DNA from 4 places in the Mesorhizobium koreense genome. Region 3 is predicted to be linked to each of the others. Evidence: predicted binding sites of a transcription regulator. Region 3 holds the regulator's gene; each other region holds the start of a gene.
The links. The regulator PhoB, encoded in region 3, activates phosphate uptake and scavenging genes when phosphate is short. The targets are predictions, from matches to a motif close to TGTCATNNANCTGTCAT.
Positions count from the first base shown of each region.

Region 1: a site for PhoB is predicted at 4,187-4,203, ahead of RBH77_RS05455 (1-acyl-sn-glycerol-3-phosphate acyltransferase). Genes of this name have one in related genera too.
Region 2: a site for PhoB is predicted at 4,580-4,596, ahead of RBH77_RS07365 (YdcH family protein). Genes of this name have one in related genera too.
Region 4: a site for PhoB is predicted at 3,779-3,795, ahead of olsB (l-ornithine N(alpha)-acyltransferase). Genes of this name have one in related genera too.

Region 1 is NZ_CP134228.1:1,113,438-1,120,574, reverse strand. It holds gene RBH77_RS05470 (primosomal protein N') at 1-1,652, opposite strand, end outside; gene fsa (fructose-6-phosphate aldolase) at 1,741-2,394, shown strand; gene RBH77_RS05460 (2-keto-4-pentenoate hydratase) at 2,407-3,222, shown strand; gene RBH77_RS05455 (1-acyl-sn-glycerol-3-phosphate acyltransferase) at 3,209-4,132, opposite strand; gene RBH77_RS05450 (LPS assembly lipoprotein LptE) at 4,253-4,819, opposite strand; gene leuS (leucine--tRNA ligase) at 4,806-7,137, opposite strand, start outside.
Region 2 is NZ_CP134228.1:1,540,605-1,547,741, reverse strand. It holds gene pyk (pyruvate kinase) at 1-847, shown strand, start outside; gene RBH77_RS07395 (tetratricopeptide repeat protein) at 911-1,546, opposite strand; gene ykgO (type B 50S ribosomal protein L36) at 1,617-1,742, opposite strand; gene RBH77_RS07385 (5-(carboxyamino)imidazole ribonucleotide synthase) at 1,874-2,956, opposite strand; gene purE (5-(carboxyamino)imidazole ribonucleotide mutase) at 2,953-3,459, opposite strand; gene RBH77_RS07375 (ATP-binding protein) at 3,587-4,135, opposite strand; gene RBH77_RS07370 (YdcH family protein) at 4,241-4,444, opposite strand; gene RBH77_RS07365 (YdcH family protein) at 4,664-4,834, shown strand; gene RBH77_RS07360 (ArsR/SmtB family transcription factor) at 5,024-5,287, opposite strand; gene RBH77_RS07355 (dihydrodipicolinate synthase family protein) at 5,432-6,343, shown strand; gene RBH77_RS07350 (NAD(P)/FAD-dependent oxidoreductase) at 6,373-7,137, shown strand, end outside.
Region 3 is NZ_CP134228.1:868,674-875,810, reverse strand. It holds gene RBH77_RS04095 (sugar ABC transporter permease) at 1-49, opposite strand, end outside; gene xylF (D-xylose ABC transporter substrate-binding protein) at 159-1,202, opposite strand; gene RBH77_RS04085 (ROK family protein) at 1,391-2,635, shown strand; gene phoB (phosphate regulon transcriptional regulator PhoB) at 2,652-3,341, opposite strand; gene phoU (phosphate signaling complex protein PhoU) at 3,359-4,063, opposite strand; gene pstB (phosphate ABC transporter ATP-binding protein PstB) at 4,088-4,894, opposite strand; gene pstA (phosphate ABC transporter permease PstA) at 4,891-5,742, opposite strand; gene pstC (phosphate ABC transporter permease subunit PstC) at 5,760-6,752, opposite strand; gene pstS (phosphate ABC transporter substrate-binding protein PstS) at 6,826-7,137, opposite strand, start outside.
Region 4 is NZ_CP134228.1:326,584-333,720, forward strand. It holds gene RBH77_RS01460 (NADP-dependent malic enzyme) at 1-198, shown strand, start outside; gene RBH77_RS01465 (transporter substrate-binding domain-containing protein) at 467-1,276, opposite strand; gene RBH77_RS01470 (amino acid ABC transporter permease) at 1,330-1,980, opposite strand; gene RBH77_RS01475 (amino acid ABC transporter permease) at 1,991-2,662, opposite strand; gene olsB (l-ornithine N(alpha)-acyltransferase) at 2,835-3,719, opposite strand; gene RBH77_RS01485 (ATP-binding protein) at 3,835-6,153, opposite strand; gene acuI (acrylyl-CoA reductase (NADPH)) at 6,231-7,137, opposite strand, start outside.

The sequences.
Region 1 (7,137 bases), 240 kb from region 3:
GTCATCTCTGGAAAGTGGTGGCCCTTGGCGACGAGCTGGGTGCCGATGACGATATCGGCCTCGCCCTTGGCGATGGCTTCCAGCTCCAGCCTCAGCCGCTTCACGCCGCCCGTCAGGTCGGAAGAGAGCACGATGGTCCGGGCCTTGGGGAATCGCGCGTCGATCTCCTCGGCAATGCGCTCGATGCCGGGGCCGCAGGCGACCAGATGGTCGAGCGTCCCGCATTCGGGGCACGCTTCGGGCCTCGGCTCGGCATGCCCGCAATGGTGGCAGACAAGCTGCCCTCGGAAGCGGTGCTCGACCAGCCAACTCGAGCAATCGGGACACTGGAAGCGATGCCCGCAAACGCGGCAGAGCGTCAGCGGCGCATAGCCGCGCCGGTTGAGGAACAGAAGCGCCTGCTCGTCACGTTCGAGCGTCTTCCCGATTTCTCCCAGAAGGGCCGGCGACAGGAAATTGCCGCGCGCGGGCGGCGAGCGCCGCATGTCGATGGCACGTATATCGGGCAGCGGCGCCTCGCCGAAGCGTGCCGGCAGGACAAGCCGCTCGTAACGGCCTTGCTCGGCGTTGACGCGGCTTTCGATCGACGGCGTCGCCGAGGCGAGCACTACCGGAAAGCCGCCGATATGGCCGCGCACGACCGCCATATCGCGGGCGCTGTAGAAAACACGATCCTCCTGCTTATAGGCCGGGTCGTGCTCCTCGTCGACGACGATCAGCCCAAGGTCCCTGAACGGCAGGAAGAGCGCCGACCGCGCACCGGCGACGACCCTTACCGCCCCTTCCGCGACCTGGCGCCAGACACGCTCGCGGCTGCGCGGCGCGAGGTCGGAGTGCCATTCCGCCGGTTTCGCACCGAAGCGATCCTGGAAGCGCTCGAGGAATTGCTGGGTGAGCGCTATTTCGGGCACCAGCACCAGCACCTGCCGGCCCTCTTGCAACGCCGCAGCGATCGCCTCGAAATAGACTTCCGTCTTGCCGGAACCGGTGACGCCGTCGAGAAGTGCGACCGAAAAGCCCTGACCTGCCTTCTTCCGAAGATAGGCCGCGGCCTCGCGCTGGGCGGGCGTCAGTTCGGGAATATGGTAGCCCGGATCGGGCGCCGCCACGATGGGCCTTGGCGGCAGTAACACCGGCTCGAACGTGCCCTGCTCGCGCAACCCGTCGATGACGGTGGAGGAAACGCCCGCCGCATGTGCAAGGCCCGAACGCGTCCATGCCAACCCGTCGCCGGCATGTTCGAGCACGCGCTGACGCGCATCCGTCATCCGCTCGGGCAAGGTTCCGGTGAAACGCAGCCCTTCGAGCGGCGGCTCCGGATCGAAGGCTGCCGGCACGCGCAGCACCATCCGCGCCACCATGCCCGGCGCTGAAAGCGTGTAGGCCGCGATCCATTCGATGAAGCGGCGCATGTCGGCGTTGACGGGCGGACAGTCGAACACCTCCTCGATGGCACGCAGCTTTTTCGGATCGACGGCGCTGCATTCACCGTCCCATACGACACCGGCAACCTGGCGCGGACCGAGCGGCACGCGCACGATCGCGCCCGGCCCGGCCGTCATGCCTTCGGGCACGGCATAGGAGTACGGTTCGGCTGTCGGCACCGGCACCAGCACCGGCACGACCTGTCGTTCGCGCGAATCTTCTTTCATGGCGCGTGACCTTGCCCGCACTTTGCACTAAATCAAAGCCAACGATGCGGCGGATGCCCGCCGCTCCATGTTAATGAAGGAGACGGCAATGAAATTTTTCGTCGATACAGCCGACCTAAAGGAAATCGAGGAACTGAACGATCTGGGCCTCGTCGACGGCGTCACCACCAATCCCTCGCTCATCATGAAATCGGGCGGCAAGATTCTCGATGTGACGAAACAGATTTGCGACATCGTCAAGGGACCGGTTTCGGCGGAAGTCACCGCGACCGATTACGACGGCATGATGAAGCAGGCCAAGGTGCTCGCCGGCATCGCCGAAAACATCGCCATCAAGGTACCGCTGACCATGGACGGGTTGAAGGCATGCAGGGCGTTGCGCGCACAAGGCCGCATGGTCAACGTCACGCTCTGCTTCTCCGCCACCCAGGCGCTTCTCGCCGCCAAGGCCGGCGCGACCTTCATCTCCCCCTTCGTCGGCCGCGTCGACGATATGGCCGATGACGGGATGGAGATCGTCTCGGAGATCCGGACGATCTATGACAACTACGATTTCAAGACGGAAATCCTCGCCGCCTCGATCCGCACGGTGAACCATGTCAAGCAGGCAGCCCTCATCGGTGCCGACGTCGCGACCGTCCCGGCTAAAATCCTCAAGGCGCTTTACCAGCATCCGCTGACCGACAAGGGCCTGGAATCCTTCCTCGCCGACTGGAAGAAGACCGGCCAGACCATCGCCTAGGTCATAGTTCGGATGCACGAGGAAGAAGCCGAAGCCATCGCCCGCGAAGCGCTGGAAACGCTGAAGCGCGGGCGCCAGATCGAGCCTTTCTCGCTGCGGCGCCCTTCCTTCACGGCACGCGAGGCCTATCGGGTCACGGCGGCACTGCGCCGATTGCGCGAGGAAGACGGTGCGGCATCCATCGGTCGCAAGATCGGCTTCACCAATCGCGGCATATGGTCGGAGTACGGCGTCTACGAGCCGATCTGGGGCGATGTCTACGATACGACTGCCAGCGAGATCCCGGCGGACGGGGTGATTCGCGTCTCGCACCTGCCAGAGCCGAGGATCGAGCCGGAAATCATGTTCGGCCTTGCCGACGATTTGCGCCCCGGCATGAACGAGCGGGAAATCCTGGCCGCTCTCGCCTGGGTCGCGCACGGCTTCGAGATCGTGCATTCGATCTTCCCCGGCTGGCGCTTCACCGTCGCCGACTGCATCGCAGACGGCGGGTTGCACGGCGCGCTGGTCGTCGGGCCGCGCCGCGCCATCCAAGCGGATGAACGCGAGGCTTTGTTCGAGGCGCTGCCGAGCTTCGCAATCGCGCTCCATCGCAATGGAGAGGAAGCGGATATCGGCAAGGGCGCGAATGTGCTTGACGGTCCGCTGAGCGCGCTGAAACATCTGGTCGAGGTGTTGGGGAGCGACGACCTCAATCCGCCGCTCAGGGCCGGCGAATTGGTGACGACCGGAACACTGACCCGCGCCTTTCCGGTCACGGCAAGCGAGAAATGGTCGACGACGCTATCGGGCATCGACCTTCCCGGATTGGCGATCACGATCGGCTGACAGGCTTTTCCTGCGCCCGGAAATCGGCATCCGGATCGGCGGCAAGACCGAAAACCGTATGCTCTTGCAGACGCGCGATCACTTCGCCCGGCTCGCCTTCTAGGTCGGCAGCCGGGATCGGCCGGCCGATCGTGACGGAATAGGAGCGACCCTTCTTGTTGAGCAATTCGCGGAAGATCGTCATGTCGCGCAATTCCGTCGAATATTTCGATAGGAAGTAGAAGAGACCTGAATTGCGCGCGGTCATGCGCGCGGGAACGACCGGAAAGTCATAGCGCCTGGCGAGCGAGATCAGCGAGGTCTGCCATGGCCGCTCCGTCAGCTTTCCCTCATGCCAGTAGGCGATGCGGCCCGAAGGGAAAAGCACGATCGCCCGCTTTTGCATGAAGGCGCGAGCGGTCAACTCCAGCGTGTCGCGGCTCTTGGCATGGGTCTTCTCGTCCTGTCGCCATTCGACCGGGATGATGAGGTCCCGGAAGCCGGGGGCGACACGTTGTGCATCGCGGTTGGCGAAGATCGCCATGTCTGGCCGGATAGCCTTCAGAAGCTCGAAGACCGCGATTCCGTCGGCAATGCCCGTCGGGTGACTGGGCGCAAGGATGAACCCGCCGCTCAAGGGAATGTTGGGAAGGCCGATCACATCGACATCCAGCGACAGCAACGCGCCCAGATGCGCCATCGCATCATGGCCCGACATGCCGGCGATCTCGTCGGCCAGTGAAACGGCGCGCCTGTATTGGAAAGCACGGTAGAGGATCGGGCGCAAAACGGGCCACAGCGCCGTCTTCGACAGATGCGTGGCACGTTCTTCGATCAGCTGGTCGATGATATGTGGCTCGCGAGGCGTAGAACCGGGCAATTCGCCGGCAAAGGCTTCAGCGAAGGAGGACGGCGCCGTACGGAGATCCATTTGCAACCCGCTCGGTTCAGGCCCGTTCGATTCAGGGTTGTCTGTCTGAACTCTGTGACGCCGCAATGACATCCGATCCGTAAACCCGGCGGGTATGCGAAAGTTCCCCGCGGTCGAGGCCTATTTCTTCCCTTCGCGCACGAGATCCTGCGCGATGGCGAATCGCAGAAGCTGGGCCAATTCGCGCGCGGCACGCTGCTGCGCATCGTTTTCGGCACGCAGCGCGGCGTATTGCTGGCGTGGAACGTCGATCGAGGAGGAGATATTGCGGCTGCCTTTGGCGACCGTTTTGCTGGTCGTCACGTCGACCAGTGTATAGTTCGCCGTCAGGGTCAGGATGGCGGCGGTCGGGACGTTGACGTCGTCACGCGTGGAGGCGGGAGCCGTCGCACTCGACATAAGCTGGCTGGAGACGTTGAGGTCCAGCGTATAGCGGGGGTTCGTCGCCTCGCCGGCGCCGCCGCCCAGCAGGAAGATCAACTCGTTGCGCACCAGTTGGGCATAGCGTGTCTTAACCGGATTAACCGCGACCGACGCCAGCTCCGCGGCAGTCCCGGCGGACGCGCCGGCCGAGGCCGGGTCCTCCTTCATGTAGAGGGGCCGAACCGTGCAGGCGGAGGCGGTGACCGCCAGACCGGCAACGAATGCGAATGCGAAGAGCGGGCCTTTCCGTTCACGCAACGACATTGACGATCCTTTGTGGAACCACGATCACCTTGCGCGGCGGCCTGCCCTCCAGCGCCTTCTTGACGAAATCGAGGTCGAGCGCCGCCCGTTCGACGGCACCTTGATCCGCGTCGCGCGCAATTGTCAAATCGCCGCGCTTCTTGCCGTTGATCTGCACCGGCAATGTGATTTCCTCATCAACGACCAGCGCCGGGTCGAACAGAGGCCAGGCGCGCTCGGCGACCAGTCCTTCGCCACCGATCGCGGCCCAGCATTCCTCGGCCAGATGCGGCATCATCGGCGCGATGATGACGGCAAGCGTCTCGACAGCTTCGCGCAACGCGGCGCGGATGGCAGCGTCGTCCTTTCCGGCGGCAAGCTCCGCAAGCACGGGCTGCAGGACATTGGCGAGCTTGTATATGGCGGCAACGCCCGTGTTGAAGGCCAGCCGCTCGATCGATTCGCCGACCGCCTTCAAAGTGCGGTGCACCGACCGGGAGATTTCGGCAGCCGGCCCCTCATGCGCCGGCCGCGCCTCGACGCCCTTCAGGAAGGGCGCGGCATCCGACACCATGCGCCAGACCCGTTGCACAAACCGATGCGCACCCTCGACGCCGGCCTCGGTCCAGATGACATCGCGGTCGGGCGGAGAATCGGAGAGCATGAACCAGCGCGCCGTATCGGCCCCGTAGCCGGAGATGATGTCGTCGGGATCGACCACATTCTTCCGCGACTTGGACATCTTTTCGATGGAGCCGATCGTCAGCTTCTCGCCGGATGAAATGAGCGTGGCGCTACGCTTGCCGTCCACCTCATCGATCCTGACCTTGGCCGGCTCGATCCATTGCGCGCTCGGCCCACTGCCGAGCCGATAGGTCTCGTGCACCACCATGCCCTGCGTGAACAGCCCCTCGAAAGGCTCCTCGACCGCGTTGACATGGCCGGTCGCCTTCATGGCGCGAACGAAGAAGCGGGAATAGAGCAGATGCAGGATCGCGTGCTCGATGCCGCCGATATATTGATTGACCGGCAGCCAGCCCTGCTTTCCGTCGACATAGGCGAGCGTCGTCGGAGCGCTCTCGTTCCACGGATCGGTGAAGCGGGCGAAATACCAGGACGAATCGACGAACGTGTCCATCGTGTCGGTATCGCGCACCGCCGCCTTACCGCATTTCGGGCAGGAAACATGCTTCCAGGTCGGATGACGGTCGAGCGGATTGCCCGGCTTGTCGAAGGTGACATCGGTCGGCAATTCGACAGGAAGCGCGGAATCGGCAACGGGCACCGCCCCGCAATCGTCACAGTGGATCACGGGGATCGGACAGCCCCAATAGCGCTGGCGCGATATCAGCCAGTCGCGCAGGCGGAACTGCACCTTGCGCTCGGCCACCGGCCGGTTGCCGCTCGAAATCCCAGAGAGCCGCGTGGCGACCTCCTCGAAAGCCTGTTTCGGCCGCATGCCGTCGAGGAAGCGCGAATTGATCATGACGCCGTCGTCGACATAGGCGTCCTCGGTGACGCGGAACGTCGCCGCATCCCCCCCTTCGGGCATGACGACCGGGATGACCGGCAGTCCGTACTTGTTGGCGAAGTCGAGGTCGCGCTGATCGCCCGACGGACAGCCGAAGATGGCGCCGGTACCGTATTCCATCAGGACGAAATTGGCGACGTAGACCGGCAGCGTCCATGACGGATCGAACGGATGGACCACGCGGATACCTGTGTCGAAGCCCTTCTTCTCCGCCGTCTCAAGCGCCGCCACCGAAGTACCGGCATGACGTATCTCTTCGATGAAGGCTGCCAGCTTCGGGTTCTTCTCAGCCGCTTTCTTCGCCAGCGGGTGATCCGCCGCAACCGCCATGAAGGAGGCGCCGAAGATGGTGTCGGGACGAGTCGTATAGACTTCGAGTCCGGTCTCGCCGGAAGGCGCGGTTTCAGGCTGGATCGCCCAGCGGATCAGGAGGCCCTCCGACCGGCCGATCCAGTTGCGCTGCATCAGCCGGACCTTCTCCGGCCAGCGGTCGAGCGTATCGAGCCCGTCGAGCAGTTCCTGCGCCATCGACGTGATCTTGAAGAACCATTGCGTGAGGTCGCGCTGCTCGACCTCGGCGCCGGAACGCCAGCCGCGACCGTCGATCACCTGCTCGTTGGCGAGCACCGTCATGTCGACCGGGTCCCAGTTGACCTTGGCCGATTTGCGCTCGACTAGGCCCGCACGCCAGAAATCGAGGAACATCTTCTGCTGGTGCTTGTAATAGCTCGGATCGCAGGTCGCGATCTCGCGCGCCCAGTCGAGCGACAGCCCCATCGTCTTCAGTTGCGCCTTCATCGCGGCGATG
Region 2 (7,137 bases), 670 kb from region 3:
GCCGGAGGATTTGGCCGAAGTGCGCAAGGTGGCGCGCGGCCGCGCCGCGCTGCTGTCCAAGATCGAGAAGCCACAGGCCGTGGCGCGGCTTGCCGAGATCATCGAGCTTTCCGATGCGCTGATGGTCGCGCGCGGCGATCTCGGCGTCGAGATGCCGGTCGAATCCGTTCCGGGCATCCAGAAGCAGATCACCCGCGCCGCCCGGCGCGCCGGCAAACCGGTGGTGGTGGCCACCCAAATGCTGGAATCGATGATCGCCGCACCCGTACCGACCCGCGCCGAGGTCTCCGACGTCGCCACGGCCGTCTACGAGGGCGCCGACGCCATCATGCTGTCGGCCGAATCCGCCGCCGGAAAATACCCGGTCGAGGCAGTTTCGATGATGAACGCGATTTCCGTCGAGGTGGAGCGCGACCCGACCTATCCCGGCATCATCAATGCCCAGCGCTCGCCGCCGGAGGCGACCGGCGCCGACGCGATTTCAGCCGCGGCGAGGCAGATCGCCGAGACGCTCAACCTGTCGGCCATCATCACCTATACGGCCTCCGGAACCACCGGCCTGCGCGCCGCGCGCGAGCGCCCGCAGGTGCCGATCATCGCGCTGTCACCCGTCGTGGCGACGGCGCGGCGCCTCTCGCTCGTATGGGGCACGCATTGCGTGGTGACCGAGGACGCGACCGACCTCGACGACATGGTCGACCGGGCCTGCCGCATCACCTTCGAGGAGCATTTCGGCCGGCCTGGCGACCGGGTGATCGTCACCGCCGGCGTACCGCTCAGGACGCCCGGCGCCACCAACATGCTTCGCATCGCCTATATCGGCTCGGACGGATTGGGCGGCATATAACTCGAGCGCCGGAGCACAGCGAGGCACCGGTTGCGGCACGGCCTCGGGTCCCTCGGGAATCGGTCAGATATCCTGGCCGGCCAGATCCTGGGTAAGTGTTTCAACCGCGCTCTGGGCGCTGCGCATCATCGGATAGACCTGAAGCGCCCGCTCATAGGCCTTGAGCGCCAGCTCCTTGCGGCCGGTATCCTTGAGGATCTCCGCCATGCCTGCGAGCGCCCCGAAGTGACGCGGTTCGAGTTGCAGCGTCTTGTCGATGTCGGCCATCGACATGGTGTAGTCGCCCATCATGTAGTGGACGGTCGCACGCCGGTTCCAGCCTTCCGCGTAAGAGGGATCGAGCGCGATGATCTGGTCGAGGAAATCGAGAGCGACAGGATATTTCTTCGTCTGGATGGCGTCGTTCGCCCATTGCATCAGAAGATCGACCGTGGCGCTGCCGGAATCGAGCCATTGTTGCCAGATCTGCCGCGAGATGCGATCCGCCACATGCTCGTTACGCTCCCGCTTCAATTCGGAGAAGAGCTTGTCGAGCCGCTTGGCGTGCGCCGATTCGAGCGGGTTGCCTGCCTTCGGAGCAGCGACGGGCGTTGTCGGCAGTTGTTTCACTGAAGGTGTCGGCTCGGTAACCGCATTGTCGGCGGCCACGGCCGGGGCCGCGAATAGCGTCAGGGAGAGTAAAACAAAGAGACCGCGCATGCCGGAAATCTAATCCCGCGCGGCCCAATATCAAATCAAAAAGACGGATCAGAAAAGGCTGGCGTCACGCTCAGCCCTGGCGCGCCTTGAAGCGCGGCGCGGTCTTGTTGATTACATAGATACGGCCCTTGCGACGGACCAGGCGGTTATCGCGGTGGCGGGCTTTCAGTGCCTTGAGCGAGTTCTTGATCTTCATTTTCCGAGCCGTTCAGCTTGGCCCGTTGGGCCTGAAATCAAAGACGCGCCAGAAGGCGCGCCGCAATCGGCCTGCTCATAAACGACGAGCGGCGCGTCTGTCAACCTCGCGTCCACGCGCCGGCAGGCTGGCTATACTCCCGAAGACAGCCGCGTGAAATGCCCCATCTTGCGGCCGGGGCGGGTTTCCGCCTTGCCATAGAGATGCAGCAGCAGGTTTGGCTCGGCAAGCAGCGCCGGCACGCGATCCATATCATCGCCGATCAGATTTTCCATGACGCAGTCGGAATGCCGGCCGGGCTCCCCGAGCGGCAGGCCGGCGATGGCCCTTATGTGCTGCTCGAACTGGGAGACGACGCAGGCCGCCTCGGTCCAGTGGCCGGAATTGTGGACGCGCGGCGCGAACTCGTTGGCAAGCACGCGGCCGTCGGCCGCTACGAAGAATTCGACGCCGATGACGCCCACATAGTCGAGCGCTTCGAGCAGCCTGAAGCTCGCCCGCCGCGCCTCCCCCGCGATCTCCTCCGGAACACCGGCCGGCACGGTCGAGCTGCGCAATATGCCTTCACGGTGGACATTACGGGCGGGATCGAATGCTGCGACCGAGCCGTCGCTGCCGCGCGCGGCGATCATCGATATCTCGCATTCAAAGGATACAAGTTCTTCGATAATCAGCGGGACGTTGCCCATTGCCACGAACGTACCTTCGAGGCTCCTCACCTCGCCTGAGCGGAGGACCCTCTGACCCTTGCCGTCATAGCCGAGCCGGCGCGTCTTGAGCACGCCGCTGCCGTCGAACGCGTCGAGCGCAGCCGCGATATCCCCGTCATTATCCACCGCCCGGAACGCGGCTGTGGATATTCCGTTAGCGTTGAGAAATGTCTTTTCGGCCAGGCGATCCTGCGACACTTCGAGCGCACGCGGCGGCGGAAAGACCGGCACGCTGAGCGCCAGGCGGTTCGCCGCTTCCACCGGAACGTTCTCGAATTCATAGGTGACGACCGAGGCTTGCCGGGCAAGCGCGTCGAGTGCTGCCGGATCGTCATAGGCGGAGACGATCTGATGGTTGGCAAGCTGGGCCGCGGGACAATCGGCCTGCGGCTCCAGCACGACCGTGCGGTAGCCGAGCCGGGCAGCAGCCATCGCCAGCATGCGGCCGAGCTGGCCGCCGCCGATGATGCCAATCGCGGCGCCCGGCGCGAGCGGCTTGCTCATGCGTCGCCCCTTGGTTCCTCATCCCCCGGGATATCAGCCACCGCCTCGGTCTGCCGGGCGCGGTAGGCGTCGAGCCGCCCGGCAAGCGCGGGGTCGGAAAGCGCCAGCACGGCAGCGGCCAAGAGCGCCGCGTTAACGGCGCCGGAGCGTCCGATCGCCAGCGTTCCGACTGGGATGCCTGCCGGCATCTGCACGATCGACAACAGGGAATCCTGGCCCGAAAGCGCTTTCGACTCGACGGGAACACCGAGCACCGGAAGTGGCGTCAGCGCCGCCGCCATGCCGGGCAGGTGCGCCGCACCGCCCGCACCGGCAATGATGACCTTGAAGCCGGCATCCCTGGCGCCGCGCGCGAATTCGTAGAGCCGTTCCGGCGTGCGGTGCGCCGAGACGATACGCTTCTCGAAGCCGACGCCGAGCGCGGCTAGCGTCTCGGCGGCATGGCGCATGGTCGGCCAGTCCGACTGGCTGCCCATGATGATGGCGACATCGGCGCGCGACATGTCTTGCCCCTTCATGTTTCGAGACCGCCGCATAGAGGAAACGGTCGGGCGCCGCAAGAAATTGACTGCGCTGGTTCCAATTCCAGCCATGACCTGAAAGGCGGTATCCGGCCTCTTCGGGCACCGGTCACCGGCGCGGTGGTTTTGTCAGCAGAAACGCGCCGCCGCGCACGGCATCGGATACCGCACCTACCGTTTCCTCGCGCGTCTGACCCTCGGTCAGCAAGACGTGCCGCTCAAGCGGACCGAGCGAACCGAATTGCTGATGAAGCGCGGTTATGGGCGCCGGATCGGTCAGCGTATCGCCGCCGCGTTCCCGGCAGCGCCGGATAGCCACATCGAGCGGCGGCCGCAGGACGACATAGTGGATCGGCGCCGCAACTTGCCCGAACGCCTGCAGGAACCATGGCCCAAGAATGCCGTCGAGGACGACGAAATAGCCGCCCCTGGCATAGCCGGCCGCAACCCCTGCCAGAACGTCGATGACTATGGCGTTCTGCCTATGGGCTTCGGGCAGATAGGGCGGGATCGCTCCATTCTTGATAAAATGCCAGAACTCATCCGAATGAAGATGCACTTTCGCGGAGCCTGGTTGTTTGGCGAGCATCCGCGCCGCCGTGGTTTTCCCCGAGCCCGGCGCCCCGGTCAGAATCAGAATTTCCCCGGCATGGTCCATCATGCTGATTAACATGAAACCGCGCCCGCGAGCGACGACTCGACGCTGTCATCTTCCCCCGCCAGCGTCTTCTTCGCCAGATCGATCCTCGGGCGCGAATCGCACTCAGGCGATGATATCGGGGATAACCTTGTCCTCGAGGTCCTTGAGCCGGTCCTTGATGGCCAGCTTCTTCTTTTTCATCCGTTGAATCTGCAGGGCGTCGCAACCCATGGCGATCATGGCGTTGATGGCTGCGTCGAAATCGGCATGCTCCTGCTTCAGGCGCGCGAATTCGAGACGAATTCCGGCCTGTTCCTGTTCCGACATGAATCCAGATTCCCCGGCGCCTTCCCGGCGGAAGCCGGCCACGCAATGCGCTGCAGTATTGATTCATAGCACATTACGACAACACCGGAAATGCTACTACCGCGCATTCGACTTCGCCATATTCCGGTGGCACACTGTCATCCGGCCGTCACATGCAATGTCCGGCGACAGATGTCCATGTACCGGCCTGACGAGGAAAACGGAACAGGAGAAGAAATCATGGCTCTCGCTTCCCATCTTGAGGAATTGCAGAGAAAGCATGGCGACATAGAGCGCGAGATTGACGAAGCCCTGACCCATCCCTCAACCGACGAACTCGAAATAACCGCCCTTAAGAGACGAAAACTGGCACTTAAAGACGAAATCGAAAAGCTGAAGACAAGGCACTAAGGCGCGCCGCGACCCTTTAGGTTCGCTGTATACGCTTCAGGTTCCTGATTTTTCGCATGCCTTTATCCCGAAACCGGTGTCCGCTTTCGGGAAGGGTGTTTTTAGGCTCCATCGCTCCGGGGCGGCAATGACAAGGAGCCTGTCGATGGCGGACCTGACCATCGGCCTATAGGGTTTTGGCGTAGTCCTTCAGCCTTTCCAGAACTGGTCGAGCCAGATGTTGAGGCGGATGAACCCCGCATCGTTCGTCGCGTAGATGCGTTTCGTGCCAGACACCTCCACGGTGACGAGCCTTGCATCGAGCAGGATTTTCAGGTGCTGGGAAACGGCGGGACGCGAAATCGGCAGCCCCGCAGCGAGAGCGTTGACGGTGCTGGGGTTCCGTCTCAGTTCTTCCAGAATGTGACGCCGCGTGGCATCGCTGATCGCGTGGAACGGGTCGGATGCGGTCATCACACCTGAGTAAGCCATTGCTTACGTAAAAGCAAGTTTATGAGAAAATCAGCGGCGCACCGCCGTTTCCGCATAGAGCGGAATTCGCTTGACAAGCGCCCGCGATAGCAAATATATCACAGATATATCAGAGGAGATAAGGCCATGTGGTCAGGTGTCATGCCCGCCGTTACGACGAAGTTCACGGACGGCGACGAGTTGGATCATGCGGAAATGGAGCGCTGCTTCGCGCTTTTGATGGATGCCGGCTGCGACGGGCTGATCGCTTGCGGTTCGCTCGGCGAAGGCCCGATGCTCTCGCATGACGAAAAACTTGAGGTTTTCAACACGATGAAGGGCGTGGCGGGACGCAAGCCTGCGCTCCTCACCATCAACGAAGCGGCGACACGCGACGCGGTCTCGCTGGCCAAACGCGCCGCAAAGGCAGGCGCCGACGGGCTGATGATCGTGCCGAGCCCGATCTACCACACCAATCCCAGTGAGACGGTCACCACGCTGAAGGCCGTCGCGGCTGCCGGCGGCCTGCCGGTGATGATCTATTCCAACCGCATCGCCTATCGGGTCGACGTCACGCTCGACATCATGGCGGAACTGGCGAACGACGATCATTTCGTCGCCATCAAGGAATCCTCGGACGAGATCCGCCGCTCGATCGACATCGTCAACCGGTTCGGCGACCGCTTCGACCTGTTCACCGGCGTCGACAATCTGGCCTTCGAGGCGCTTTCGGTCGGCGCGGTAGGCTGGATCGCCGGCCTTGTGACCGCCTTCCCTGCCGAAACCGTCGCGGTCTACCAGCTCATGAAGGCCGGCCGCACGGCGGAAGCGCTTACGATCTACCGCTGGTTCCGTCCGCTGCTCGATCTCGACGTCTCGACCAATCTGGTCCAGAACATCAAGCTCGCGGAGGTTCACGCGATCGGCTCGAACGAGAGGGTACGCATGCCACGCCAGCCGCTTGCAGGTGCCGAGCGCGTGCGCGTCGAGAAGATCATCAAGGATGCGCTGGCAACACGGCCGGTCCTGCCGAAGCTTTCGATCGACAAGGCTGCCTGATATCCGGGCACAAGGCGCGGAGGGTGCCGATGCACGGCGATAGCAGATCGGATATCGCCGTCATCGGTGCCGGCATCGTCGGTATCTGCGCCGCCGCATATCTTGCCGAGGCAGGCTGCGCGGTGACGGTCATCGACCGCACCGGCATCTGCGAGGAAACGAGTTCCGGCAACGCCGCCGCCTTCGCCTTCTCAGACGTGCTGCCGCTTGCGCAGAAGGGTATGCTGCGCAATCTGCCGCGCTGGCTGCTCGACCCGCTCGGGCCGCTCGCCATCCCGCCTTCCTATCTGCCGCATCTCCTCCCCTGGCTCTATCGCTTCTGGCGCGCCGGCCATGGCGGTTATGAAGGCGCGCTAACTGCGCAGGCTTCTTTGATGCGGCTTACCCAATCCGAATGGATGGCGCTGATGGAGCGCTCCGGCACACGCTCCATGCTGCGCGAGGACGGCTCGCTGGAACTCTATGAATCCGAGGTCGAGTTCAACGCCTCGCTGCCCGGTTGGGCGGCGCGCGAACGCCACGGCATCGCCTTCCGGCATGTCGCCGGCGCGGAAATCGGCGAACTGCAGCCTGGCCTTTCGCCTCAATTCGTCAAAGGCGCCTTCGTTCCCGGCTGGAAAACCGTCTCCGACCCGATGCTGCTTGGCAAGGCCATCTGGAAATATGCGGAGAGCAAGAGCGCGGTTTTCCTCAAAGGCCGTGTCGTCGAAGCGGCGCTGGGCGACGACGGAACGTCGATCCGCCTCGAAGACGGTCGCACACTCAGATCGGATAAGCTGATCGTCGCCGCCGGG
Region 3 (7,137 bases):
TGAGTTCCGCCGCCCGGGCGCGGTCGAGCGGCGCGGTCGAATCGGACATGGCTTCCTCCCCGCGCGGCAAAGCGAGCCACCGCGTCTGCCGCGCTAACTGCCATATTACGTGGCCGCCGCGGTTCTGGTCAAACCGCGGCGGCGCGATCTGTCGAAGCTCAGCCGCAGACCTTGACGGTTCCGGCCTTCACGCCCTGGCAGACTTCGTCCTTCTTGATCCAGCCGGCATCGATCACCACGTCGAGATTGTCCTTGGTGATCGGGAGCGGCTTCAGGAAGATCGAGTTCATCTCGACATGCTTCGGCCCGCCGTCGAATTTCTGGACGCCCGGTATCTCGGTCATCTTCTTGCCGTCGGCGAGCATGGAAGCGATTTCGGCCGCTTTCTTGCCGAGTTCGCGCGCATCCTTCCACACCGACACGGTCTGGGTACCGAGAGCGATACGGTTCAGCGCCGCATGGTCGCCGTCCTGTCCCGAAACCGGCACGGAGCCGGCAAGGCCCTGCGCGGCAAGTGCCGCGATCGCACCGCCGGCCGTGCCGTCATTGGAAGCGACCACCGCGTCGACCTTGTTGTTGTTGGTCGTCAGGAACTGCTCCATGTTCTTCTGGGCGTTCGCCGGCAGCCAGCCGTCTGTATAGGCCTCGCCGACATTCTTGATCTTGCCGGCATCCATGGCAGCCTTCAGCACTTCCATCTGGCCGGAAAACAGGAAATCCGCGTTCGGGTCGGCCGACGAGCCCTTGATGAAGACGTAATTGCCTTCCGGCTTCACGGCGAAGACCGCCTGCGCCTGCATGCGGCCGACTTCCTTGTTGTCGAAGGTGAGATAGAACGCTTCCGGATTCTCGATCAGCCGGTCATACCCGACTACCGGAATGCCTTCGTCCGTCGCTTTCTGGATGGCCGGGCCGATCGCCGAGGAGTCCTGGGCCAGCACGATGAGCGCGTTGGCGCCCTGCGAGATCAGGCTCTCGATGTCGCTCAACTGCTTTTCCGCAGAGGATTGGGCGTCAGCGGAAATATATTTATCGCCATCGGCCTCGAGCTGCTTCTTGATCGCGGCCTCGTCCGTCTTCCAGCGCTCTTCCTGGAAGTTCGACCAGGACACGCCGATGATCTTGTCCTTCGCCTGAGCAAACGTCGAGAACGAAAGCGTGATCGCGGCACCCGCCAGCAAGGCGGCCGTAAACTTTCCCATGATTTCCTCCCTGCGCCGAACCGGCGCGATGAATAGACCGTCGGTCTCTGGGAAGCTCTTTATTTCGAGCTTCGAAAAAAAGAATGACTCACTCTTTTATCCATGTCAATATACTTCACGCGCTGTCATGCGGCTCCGATCGGCCCCGGCTGGATCCGACGCCCGACGGCACGGGAGGAATTGTGTAAATGACGGTCGGAATCCGCCACGACGATCTCAGGCGGCGCAATCGTGCCATGATCATCTCCGCCGTCCGCCGCGCCCGGCAACCCTCGCGTACGGAGATCGCCGGAATTACGGGGCTCAGCCATTCCACCATTTCGGCGATTTCGGCCGACCTGATCGAGGAAGGCATTCTCACCGAGGTGAAGGGCGGGACGGCGGTGTCGAAACGCGGCCGGCCGCAGGTGGCTCTCGGCCTCAATCCCGAAACGAGTTCGGTCGTCACGATGCTGCTGGCGCTGAACACGCTTTCCGCGACGCTCCTCGACTATGCCGGGAATATCGTGGCGGCCGAGCAGTGCAGGCTGTCGACGATGACGCTTGCGCGGGACGAGCTGATCGCGGAGGCGGTCGGGATTGTCGGCCGCCTCGTCTCCAGAAGCGCCGCCGCCGGATCGAGGGTGATGCGCATTTCCTTTGCCGTGCAGGGCGTCGCCGATTCAGGCGGAGCGGCGATGCTCTGGTCGCCGATCACGCCGCACCGGAATATCCGCTTCGGGGATGCGCTGGAGAAGGCGTTCGGCCTTCCGGTCACGGTGGAGAACGATTGCAACATGACGGCGGTGGCGCTGCGCTGGCGCGACCCGGAGCGCTATCGCGACAATTTCGTCTCCGTGCTCCTGTCGAACGGTATCGGCATGGGCCTCTTCCTGAACGGCGAACTCTTCACAGGCACGCGCTCTTCCGGCGGCGAGTTCGGCCACATGATCCATATCCCGGACGGCGATCTCTGCCGCTGCGGACGGCGCGGCTGCATCGAGGCCTATGCCGGCAATTATGCGATCTGGCGCAACGCCCACGCCCTGCCCGACCGCGACCATTTCATCGCCGATATCGAGGACCGGGATATGCTGGCGCTCGCCGAGGCGGCGCGTACGCATGACGGACCGGAGCGGAGAGCCTACGCGCAAGCCGGGGAGGCGATCGGCCTTGGCCTCGGCAGCCTGTTCGCGCTGATCGATCCGGCGCCCGTCGCGATGGTCGGTATCGGCGCGCGCGCCTTCGACCTGATCGAGGGACCGATGCGCGCCGCGATCGCGAGGACCGTCGGCGGCCAGCACGAGGAAGCGATATCGTTCGCCACCGAGCCGGACCAGCTTTCACTTATCCGCGAAGGCTGCGCCATGCGCGCGCTGACCTTCCTCGACCAGGAGGTTTTCGCCGCCGGAAACCCGCCCTCCGTGGCCGCACGCGGGAGGGCGGTTGCCTGAAGCCGCAGGACGCTGGTCAGCTCTCCTGAATGGAATAGCCGGCGCCGCGGATCGTGCGGATGACGTCCGGCAAGCGGCCGTCATTGACCGCCTTGCGCAGGCGCCCGACATGGACGTCGACCGTGCGCTCGTCGATATAGATGGTTTCGCCCCACACATTGTCGAGCAACTGGCCGCGCGAGAAGACGCGGCCGGGGCTGCGCATAAGGAATTCGAGCAGGCGGAATTCGGTCGGGCCGAGCCTGATCTCGGCCTCCCCGCGATAGACGCGATGCGTCTCGCGATCGAGTACGATGTCGCCGACCTTGAGCACGTTTGAAAGTGTCTCGGGTTTCGCCCGCCGCAGGAGCGCCCGCACGCGTGCCACGAATTCGGGCATGGAGAACGGCTTGACGAGATAGTCGTCGGCGCCGGTCGAGAGCCCGCGCACCCGGTCGCTTTCCTCGCCGCGCGCCGTCAGCATGATCACCGGCAGGCGTTCGGTCTCGGGTCTTATGCGGAGCCGGCGGCAAAGCTCGATGCCGGAGATGCTTGGCAGCATCCAGTCGAGCACGAGAAGGTCCGGCACGTTCTCCCTCAGCCTGATCTCGGCTTCGTCGCCGCGCATGACCGTTTCGACCTGGTAGCCTTCGGACTCCAGATTGTAGCGCAGGAGCACGGAGAGCGGCTCTTCGTCCTCCACCACCAGGATTTTCGGTGCGATCATCGGCATCGGCCTGTCTGCTATTCCGCCAGTACGTTCGCCGTTTCGTCCTGCTTCGGCCGGTCGGGCGAAAGTTGCCGGCCCGTGACGATATAATAGCCGTTTTCCGCGATATTGGTCACATGGTCCCCGATCCGCTCGAGGTTCTTGGCGCAGAACAGGAGATGCGTGCAGGCAGTGATGTTGCGCGGGTCCTCCATCATATAGGTCAGAAGTTCGCGGAAGACCGCCGTATACTGGATGTCGATCTTCTCGTCGTCGCTGCGCAATCCGCTCAACCCCTCCGCATCGCGCTCCTCGTATTTGCGCACGACCCCCTCGACCTGCCCGAGGACGAGATCGGTCATGGCGTCGATGCCATGGGCGAACCGGCGCGGCGGCACCGCCTCGCCCACCGCGCCGACGCGCTTGGCGATGTTCTTGGCCAGATCGCCGATCCGCTCCAGGTCGGCTGCCATGCGGATGGCGCCCACCACCGAACGCAGATCGCCCGCCACCGGCTGGCGGCGTGCGATCAGCGTGATCGCCCGCTCGTCGAGATCGCGCTGCATGGCGTCCATCACCGCGTCCTGCGACACGACGTGGTGGGCGAGCGGGTTGTCGAGGTCGAGCAGCGCGCGGGTCGCCGATCCGACCATCGCGGCGGCGAGGTCGCCCATCTCGTGGATCAGCCGGTCGACGGCCTTCAGATCCTCGTCGAAAGCGGTGACGGTATGCTCTCTCATGATCCGGTCCCTGTGAAGGCGGGGCTAGCCGAAGCGGCCCGTGATGTAGTCCTGGGTGCGCTTGTCATGCGGCGAGGTGAAGATCTGCTCGGTGTCGCCGAATTCGATGAGTTCACCGAGATACATGAAGGCCGTGCGGGCCGACACGCGGGCGGCCTGCTGCATGTTGTGGGTGACGATGACGATCGTGTAGTCGGCCTGCAATTCGTCGATCAACTCCTCGATCTTCGCGGTCGAGAGCGGGTCGAGCGCGGAGGCCGGTTCATCGAGCAGGATCACCTCCGGCTTCACCGCGACCGTGCGCGCGATGCAGAGCCGCTGCTGCTGGCCGCCGGAGAGGCTGAGTCCGCTGGCGTTGAGCTTGTCCTTCACCTCGGTCCAGAGCGCGGCGCGCTTCAGCGCTTCCTCGACCCTACCGTCGATTTCGGACCTCGGCAGTTTCTCGTAGAGCCGGATGCCGAAGGCGATGTTTTCGTAGATGGTCATCGGAAAGGGCGTCGGCTTCTGGAAGACCATGCCGACCTGGGCGCGAAGCAGGTTCAGGTCCTGCCCTTTGTCGAGGATGTTGCGGCCGTCGAGGAGCACCTCGCCTTCGGCCCGCTGCTTCGGATAGAGTTCGTAGATGCGGTTGAAGACGCGCAGAAGCGTCGATTTCCCGCAGCCGGAAGGCCCGATGAAGGCGGTCACGCTCTTCGCCGGCAGCGACAGCGATATATCCTTCAGCGCCCGCGTCCGGTCGTAGAAGAAATTGAGGTTGCTCACCTCGAGCTTCACCTCTTCGGCGGCCGGCCGGCTGGCGGCGATGGATGTCGGCGACAGCATTTGTGTCATCTGTCCTCTCTCCGGACGGTAAGGGCGCGTGCGACGATGCTCAACATCAGCACGGCGAAGGTGATGATCAGCGCGCCGGTCCATGCCAATTGCTGCCATTCCTCATAGGGGCTGAGCGCAAACTGGAAGATGGTCACCGGCAGGCTGGCCATCGGCGCGTTGACGTTGCTCGACCAGAACTGGTTGTTGAGCGCGGTGAACAGGAGCGGCGCCGTCTCGCCCGAAATGCGCGCGATCGCCAGCAACACGCCGGTGACGATGCCCGACAGCGCGGCACGGTAGGCAACAGATCGGATGACGATCCAGCGCGGCGCGCCGATGGCCGTGCCCGCTTCGCGCAGCGCGTTCGGCACGAGGTTCAGCATGTCTTCCGTCGTGCGCACCACCACCGGCATCACCAGTATGGCGAGCGCGAAGGCGCCGGCGAGCGCCGAGAAATGCCCCAACGGCCGCACCATGATCTCGTAGATGAACAGGCCGACGACGATGGAAGGGGCGGAAAGCAGGATATCGTTGATGAAGCGCACCACGACGGTGAGCTTCGAGAAACGGCCGTATTCGGCCATGTAGGTGCCGGCGAGGATGCCGACCGGCGTGCCGACCGCGATGGCGATCGCGGTCATGACGACGCTGCCGGCGATGGCGTTGAGGAGCCCTCCCGCTTCGCCCGGCGGCGGCGTCATCTCGGTGAACACGGCAAACGACAGGCCGGCAGTCCCCTTCCAGACCAGCGCACCCAGAATGAGCGCCAGCCAGGCGAGCCCTATTGCCGCCGCGACCATGCTCAGCCCCATCATCAGGGCGTTGCGGGCCTTGCGGCGATTGTGGCGCGAAGATGCGGCTGCCATCGTTCGAACGCTCCCTCTCAGCTTCCGGCGCGACGCTCGATCCGCATCAGCATGAAGCGGGACGCGGCGAGGATCAGGAAGGTGATGACAAACAGGATGAGACCGAGCGCGATCAACGAGGATGTGTAGAGCTCGCCGTCGGCCTCGGTGAATTCATTGGCGATCGAGGCCGAGATGGTGGTGCCCGGCGCGAACAGCGAAGCCGAGATGCGGTGCGCGTTGCCGATGACGAAGGTGACCGCCATGGTCTCTCCGAGTGCGCGGCCGAGCCCCAGCATCACGCCGCCCATGATGCCGACGCGTGTGTATGGAATGACGACCCGGCGCGTCACCTCCCAGGTCGTGCAGCCGATCCCGTAGGCGGATTCCTTCAACACCGCCGGCACGGTGTCGAACACGTCCTTGGTGATGGACGTGATGAAGGGCAGCACCATGATCGCCAGGATCAGCCCCGATGTCATCAGCCCGATGCCATAGGGCGGACCGGAAAACAGGCTGGAGAGCCCCGGGACGCCATGGAACAGCTTGATGACGAAAGGCTGCAGATGGACCTGCAGGAACGGCGCGAAGACGAACAGACCCCATATGCCGTAGATGATCGAGGGAATGCCTGCCAGAAGTTCGACCGCGATACCGATCGGCCGCCGCAACGAACGTGGGCAGAGTTCCGTGAGGAACATCGCAATGCCGATACCGATCGGCACGGCGATCACGATGGCGATAAGCGAGGTGACGAGTGTGCCGTAGATCGGTGCAAGCGCGCCGAATTTCTCTGTCACCGGATTCCAGGATTCGGTGACCAGGAAGGACCAGCCGAAAGTTGAAAGCGCCGGCCATGCCCCGGCGACCAGCGAGACCGCGACGCCGCCGAGGATCACCAGGACAAGGGCGGCGGACAGGCGCGTCAGTATGTGGAACAGGGAATCGGTGAAGGCGAAGCGCCGCACAGCAGCCGCGCGGATGTTCGCGGCCGAACTCGAGGAATACGCGGTTTCTGCGGTGATGCTCATGCGGCCCTCGTGCTGAAGAAGACGGGAAGGCAACGATGTGCTTTCCCGTCCTCGACCTTTTACAATTCCGTCGTCACTCGGCGTAGAGTGGCTTGCCTGCGGAGCCGACGATATCCTTGGACCACATCTCCTCGACGCTCTTGACCACATTGTCCGGCATCGGCACGTAGTCCAGTGCTCCGGCCATGTCGTCGCCCTTGGCGTAGGACCACGCGAAGAATTTCAGCGCGTCGGCAGTGGCGTCCGGATTGTCCGGCTTCTTGTAGACGAGGATCCAGGTCGCGGCCGTCATCGGCCAGGATTCCGCGCCCGGCTGGTTGGCGAGGATGACGCCGTAGCCCGGCTGGGAAGACCAGTCGGCATTGGCTGCGGCGGCCGAGAAGGC
Region 4 (7,137 bases), 540 kb from region 3:
CCGGCCAATGTGCTGGTCATGCCGGCCTTCCATTCGGCCTCGATCTCGACCCGGATGCTGCAGGAACTGGGCGGCTCGACCATGATCGGCCCGCTCCTCGTCGGCCTCAACAAGCCGGTACAGGTCGTGTCGCTCAACTCCAAGGATAGCGACATCGTCAACATGGCGGCGATCGCCGCCTACAATGCCGGGGTCTGAGCGACCCCGGTAAGACAGTATGGTGCGTCCTTCGAGGCTCGCCCCTTCGACAAGCTTAGGAACTCGCACCTCAGTATGAGGGAGGTTGGTGCCCCGCTCCTTGAAGGATTGCGCTCTTTTCTTGAGGCATGGGCATATCGATCAGGCTCCGCTCCGCGGAGCGCCTCACGATGAGGGAGTCAGCATCAGCCGCCCTCATCCTGAGGTGCGAGCGGAGCGAGCCTCGAAGGACGCACCTAAGCCCTGTGTCGAACCTGGCGAGGGCGATTTAAAGCTTCGGCATCGGCGGCAGCTTCTCCAGCTTGGTTCCGAACCAGCGCTCATTGATCTTGGAAAGTTCGCCGTTCTTGACGATCTCATCGATGAACTTGTTGGCGTAATCGTGCAACGCGGTGTCGGACTTGCGGAACGCCATGCCGTTGGCCTGAGCCTTCAACGTGATCTTGGGCTCGATCTCCATCTTCGCATAATCCTTGTTCAGTTGCGCAAGGATGGTGTTGGAGGCGCCGAGCGCCTGCACCTGGCCTGAGATGAGCGCCTGCAATGCCGTCGCATCGTCATCGAAGCGCTTGATGTCGGTCCCCTGCGGCGCGATCTTCGTGATCGCCGTGTCCTGGGTGGAGGCACGCGCGACGCCGATCGAGACGGATTTAAGGTCTTCCGGCCCCGTGATCTTCAGGCTCTTGGGCGCCAGCACGTAGATCGTGAGGGCCGAATAAGGGTTCGAGAACAATACCTGCTTGGCGCGTTCGGCGGTGATGCCGAAGGTCGCGATCAGGACGTCGATCTTGTTGGTGAGGAGATAGGGGATGCGGTTGGGGCCAGTGACCGGCACAAGCTCAAGCTTCACGCCGAGCGATTTCGCCATGAGGGCCGCGACATCCGCGTCATAACCGGCTGGCTGCTGGTTGGCGTCGGTCCCGCCGAAGGGCGGATAGTCGACCAGGACACCGACCTTGAGCGTGCCGTTCTTCTTGATTTCGTCCGGCGTCGCGGCATCGGCCACGGTAATGCCGAAAGCCGCGGTGGCGAGGCCGGCAGCCGCCACCATGCCGAAGCCGCGGCGCGTGATTGTCATTGTCATGAACGTTTCTCCCTTGTTTTGGTTTTCGTTTCCACGCGATCGGCAGCTTAACGCCGGGCGACGGCAAGCCGGCGTTCCATCCGCCGGCTGTATACGGAAAGTGGCCAGCAAATCGCGAAATACGCAAGCGCCACGATCCCGAAAATCGTGAACGGGTGAAAGGTGGCGTTGTTCACGATCTGGGCGGCGCGCGTGAGCTCGACAAAGCCGATGATCGAGGCAAGCGACGTGCCCTTGATGAGTTGCACGAGGAAGCCGACCGTCGGCGGGATGGCAATGCGAATCGCCTGCGGTGCAATGACCAACGCCATCCTCGGCCAATAGCGCAGGCCGAGCGCGGTGGCGGCTTCGGTCTGGCCCGCCGGCACGACCTCGATCGAGCCGCGCCATATCTCGCCGAGGAAGGCACTGGCGTGCAGCGAGAGGCCGAGCGCGGCCGCCGCCCAGGGATCGACGCTGATCCCGAAGATGCCGGGCGCGAAGAAAGCCAGGAAAAGCTGCATCAGAAGCGGCGTTCCCTGGAAAATCTTGATGAAGCCGGCCGCGACCAGCCGCAACCAGCGGAAACGGCCGGTTCGGGCGAGCGCAACGAGCACGCCGCCGAAAGCGCCGCCGGCGAAGGCAAAAAGAGAGAGTAGCAGCGTCCAGCGGATGGCGCCGATAATGTAGAAGAGATCCCCCGAACCGAGTTCGCGCATCGCCGTTCCCCTACCGTTTGCCCGGCGTGCGCAGGAAGTTCTTCTCGATGGAGCCGAAAACACCCCAGAAGAAGGCGGATATGGCGAAATACATGCAGGTGATGACGAAATAGACCTCGAAGGAACGAAAGGTGCGCGACTGGATGTCGCCGGCCGCCGCCGTCAGTTCGGTCGCGGCAATGGCGGAGCAGACGCTGGAGTTCAAAAGGAGAAGGATGAACTGGCTTGTCAGCGAAGGATAGATCGCCTGGATGGCAGGCTTGAGGACGATGAGGCGGAATATCTGGAGCGGCCTTAGCCCGAGCGCCTTGCCGGCTTCGATCTGGCCGGCGTGGATACTCTCGATGCCGGCCCGGATGATCTCGATGCCATAGGCGCTGACATTGACGACCAGCGCGATCACCGCCGCGGTGTTGGACGACAGGCGGATGCCGAGCGAAGGCAGGCCGAAGAAGATCATGAAGATCTGGATCAGGAAAGGCGTATTGCGGATCAGCTCGATATAGGCGTCGATGACGATGCGGACGGGCTTCGGACCCGAGGTCTTGCCGAGTGCTCCGGCGACGGCGACGACCATGCCGATGACCATCGCAATGCCTGACAGGACGAGGGTATGGAGCGCGCCCCAGGCAAGCTCGGGCCAGGCGGCAAAGACATCCTGGAAATCAAACTGATAACTCATCGCGCCAATTCGCGCAGAAAACGGCTTCGCGTGTCCGGCATCGATTGGCGACCTCCCACATGAATGCCGAAGCACACTACGACAGGGAGGCTGGCGTAATCAAATGGGCGGTAAAACCGAAGAGGCCGGCCGTTCAATCCGCGTCAAGGGTCTTGCGCCGCAGGTCCTGAATTCACGCGTTGAAGCGCTCGGCCTCGGCGCCGTAGTAATTCAGGTAGCGCTCGGAAACGAATTCCATCGGCAGGATGATGAACACGTCCGTCGTGCCGAAATCGCGATCGATGACACAGCCGTCGCCGATCCGGGCGCCCAGCCTGAGATAGCCTTTGATGAGCGGCGGCATGGCGGCGAGCGCCGAGCGGGAACGGACAGCCTCGGGCGGCATCAGGTCCATCGTGTGGTAGCGCGAGATCACGGCGCGCACGTCCCATTCGGGATCGGCCCGGCAATTCTGGGCAAGGAAGGACAGCGCCTCGGCATGCGCCGCCGGCACCGTGCCGTGGAAGGAGGCGCAGCCGGTCATGACAGCGATATCGTAGTAGCCGACATAGGCGTAGATGCCCTGCCAGAGAAGCTCGATCGTGCGCTTCGAGCGGTAAGCCGGCAGTACGCAGGAACGGCCGAGTTCGAGGAAGCGCCTGCCCGGATGGCGGGCGATCAGCGCCTCGAGTTCGAATTCCTCGTCGGAATAGAAGCCGCCGGCGGCAATCGCGCTCTCCTGGCGCAGGAGGCGATAGGTGCCGACGATCTGCTGCGTTGCGGGGCCGTGGATAGCCGTGTCGACGACGAGGAGATGGTCGCAGACCGAATCGAAACGGTCCGAATCGCGCCGCTCAACCGCCGTGACCGCATCGCGGCGGGCGCCGAGTTCGTCGTAGAAGACGCGGAAGCGAACCTCCTGCGCGGCGGCGATTTCCTCCGCATCCCGCGCCAGGCGTACCTCCAGCCGGCCGATGCGGCCGAGCACGCCGCCGGCCGGCACGTCCTTGCGCTGCGTTGCGGGAAGCGCCCGGCCGGATACGGGATTATTCTTACGTTCCAGCATCATCGCCCGCATCGATGGTTCTCCCGATTCGGTCACCGGACCGGCCCTTAGCCGGTCCCTGCAACAGGAGAATGACAGTTTCGTGGCAGTTCCGCATTTGGCGGCAAGGATGCCGGAGTTCGGCCGCTCATGCAACGGCTTGTTCGGCCACCGCCTCCGCGAGCGCCTTCGGATCGAGCGGCTTGGAGACGAAACCGGTAGCGCCGTGGGCCAGCACGGCATGCCGTGTCGTCTCCTGCCCGTCGGCGGAAAGAACCATGATGGGAACGGGCGGAGCGCCGTGCTCTTCCTCGTGCTTGCGGATGAGCGCGATGGCGTCCAACCCGTCCATGACCGGCATATGCAAGTCCATCAGCACTACGTCGAAACGCCTGCCGGCCTGGGCATGGATCACGGCGTCGACCGCCGCCCGGCCATTGGTGACGAGCCGGACGCGATGCCCCGCCTTGGAGAGTGCCGCCCGCGCCAGCATGGCGTTGATCTCGTTGTCTTCGGCGATGAGGACGTTGAAGGCGGTTTCTCCGGTTTCCGGCAGACCGGTACCGGCCGGTTCGGCTTTTTCCGGCGTTTTGAGGATCGGGTCGGCCGATTTCGCGGCGAGCAGCACGCGCAGCAACGTCTCGCCGCGCACCGGGCGGGCGAGGAAAGTCGCGTAGCCGGCCTGGCGGTATTCGGCGAGGTGTCCCCGATCCGAAGGAGCGATCAGCGTTATGGCTTCGAAAGACCCGCCGAGCTTGTGGCGAAGCCGCTTGAGGATGCCACCATCGGGCTCTTCCAGCGCCGTATCGACAAGAATCGAGTCAAGTTCCACGTTCCGGGCCTCTGCCTCGCGGGCAAGTGCTGCGACACTGTCGGCGACGACCGCTGAGCCGCCGCAAGCCTCGACGGCCCGCGCGATCAGTTCCGGCTCGACCCGGTTGGGCGAGAGGATGCCGATCCCGCGGCCCGCCAGCACCTTCGACCGGGCACCGAGCGTCGTCATGCGGCCAAGCGGCAGTTCGACATGGAACCGGCTGCCTACACCGGCTTCGCTATCGACGCCGATGCGGCCGCTCATCGCCTCGACGATGCGTTTCGAAATGGCAAGGCCGAGGCCGGCGCCGCCATATCTGCGCGTCGAGGTGCCATCCGCCTGCTCGAATTCCTGGAAGATGCGTTCCAGGTCGGCCTTGCGCATTCCAGGACCGGTATCGACCACCGTGAAGCGGATCGAGGATGAAGCCGCCGTCCCGGCGGCTTCCACCGTCACCTGCACGCCGCCTTCATCGGTGAATTTCACCGCGTTGCCGATCAGATTGAGCAGTACCTGCCGCAAGCGGTTCGGATCGGCCGCGATGATCGCCGGAACGTCCGGCGCGCAATAGCAGCCGAGCCCGATCCCCTTGGCGTATGCCTTGGCGGCGAGAAGTTCGCAAACATTCTCGACGATCTCGCGCGGCGACACCGATTGCGGCTCGATATCGAAGCGACCGGCTTCGATCTTAGAGAAGTCGAGCAGGTCCTCGATCAGCGCGAGAAGCGCGCTGGCGGAGGTGGAGATGGCGCCGACATAGGTGCGCTGTTCCGGCGACAGGCGGGTATCGGCCAGAAGCTTGGCCATGCCCATGATGCCGTTCATGGGCGTGCGTATCTCGTGGCTGACGGTCGCCAGGAAGCGCGACTTGGCGAGATTGGCGAATTCGGCATGCTCGCGCGCCGCCACGGAGGCTTTTTCCGCGCGCTTGCGGGCAGTGATGTCGCGCGCGATGGCGCGGTGGGAGACGGCGTTGCTCGCCTTGTCGCGCACGGAGAGTTCGATCCAGGAATACCAGCGCGTCTCGCCGCCGGAACGAATGGCGACATCGGTGGAACTCAGGCACTCGCCTTCGGCGAAGGCGGCATCGGGCACCACGCCGATCTCGATCCCGAGTTCGGAGAGCGTCTTGCCGGAAAGCGCCTTTTGCGGGCAGCCGACAAGATCGGCCAGCACACGGTTGGCATAGACGATATGGCCGTCCCGGTCGCGGTGGACGACGATGTCGCCGAGTGCGTCGATCAAGCCTCGGAAGCGTTCCTCGCTTTCCTGCAATTCCCACATGCGGTCGGCGAGCGTCTCGATCTCGGCGCGGCTGGCGGCCTCGCCATCGAGGATGCGGCCGACCTTGGCCGCTTCGTTGCGCGTACGCCAGCCGATCAGGAAAGAAGCGATGCCGACCATCAGAATGGCGACGGAGAGGTAATGAGGAGAGCCCGAGAGATGGGCGAGGCCTGAAAGCATGACGGCGATGAAGGTCATCGCGTAGAGCAGATATCCGGGCGTGGCGGAGATGCGGCCGGCGAGCGGGCGCGGCGCGGCAATAGGCACAGGAAGCGGGGACACGACATGCGGCGCGGCACGCGCTACGGGGGCCGCATCGCCGCCGTCCGTCGCAAACGCCGTATCCGAATGAAAGCCTGGTTCCGCCATCTCGCCATGGAGGATAGCGGAACACCGATTAGGGAAGGTTTTGGGCCTTCGCTACAATTTTAGCGAAGCGACACTTCTCAATCCATATCGACCACGATGCGGCCACGCACCTTACCCTCGACGATATCGTGGGCGGCCTGGATTATGCCGTCGAAGCCGATGGTGGTGGAAAGCGCGGCAAGCTTGGTATGATCGAGGTCGGAGGCGATGCGCCGCCAGGCTTCGATGCGGATGGGCTTTGGGGCCATCACCGAATCGATGCCGAGCAGCGAGACGCCGCGCAGGATGAACGGGGCGACGCTCGCCGGCAAGTCCATGCCCTGCGCCAGCCCGCAGGCGGCGACAGCACCGCCATAGGACGTCATGGACAATACGTTGGCGAGCGTGTGGCTGCCGACCGCATCGACACCGCCGGCCCAGCGTTCCTTGCCGAGCGGCTTTGCCGGGCCCGACAATTCGTCGCGCGCGATGATCTCCGCGGCGCCGAGGTCGCGCAGATAGGTTTCCTCGGCGGCCCGACCGGTCGAGGCGACGACATGGTAGCCGAGCCTTGAAAGGATCGAGATGGCGACCGAGCCGACCCCACCGGCCGCGCCCGTCACCACGACCGGGCCGCGTGCCGGCGTGATGCCGTGGCGCTCCAGCGCCAGGATGCAGAGCATGGCCGTGTAGCCGGCCGTGCCGACGGCCATGGCCTGATGGGCAGTCAAGCCCTCAGGCAGCGGCACCAGCCAGTCGCCCTTGACGCGGGCATGGCCGGCATAGGCGCCGTAGTGCGTTTCGCCGACACCCCAGCCATTGAGGACGACACGATCGCCCTCCTTCCAGTCCGGATGGCTCGACTGGATCACCGTACCGGCGAAATCGATGCCCGGGACGAGCGGGAAGCGCCGCACGACCGGCGCCTTTCCGGTAATGGCGAGCCCGTCCTTGTAGTTCACCGTGGTCGCTTCGACGGCGACGGTGACATCGCCTTCCATCAAA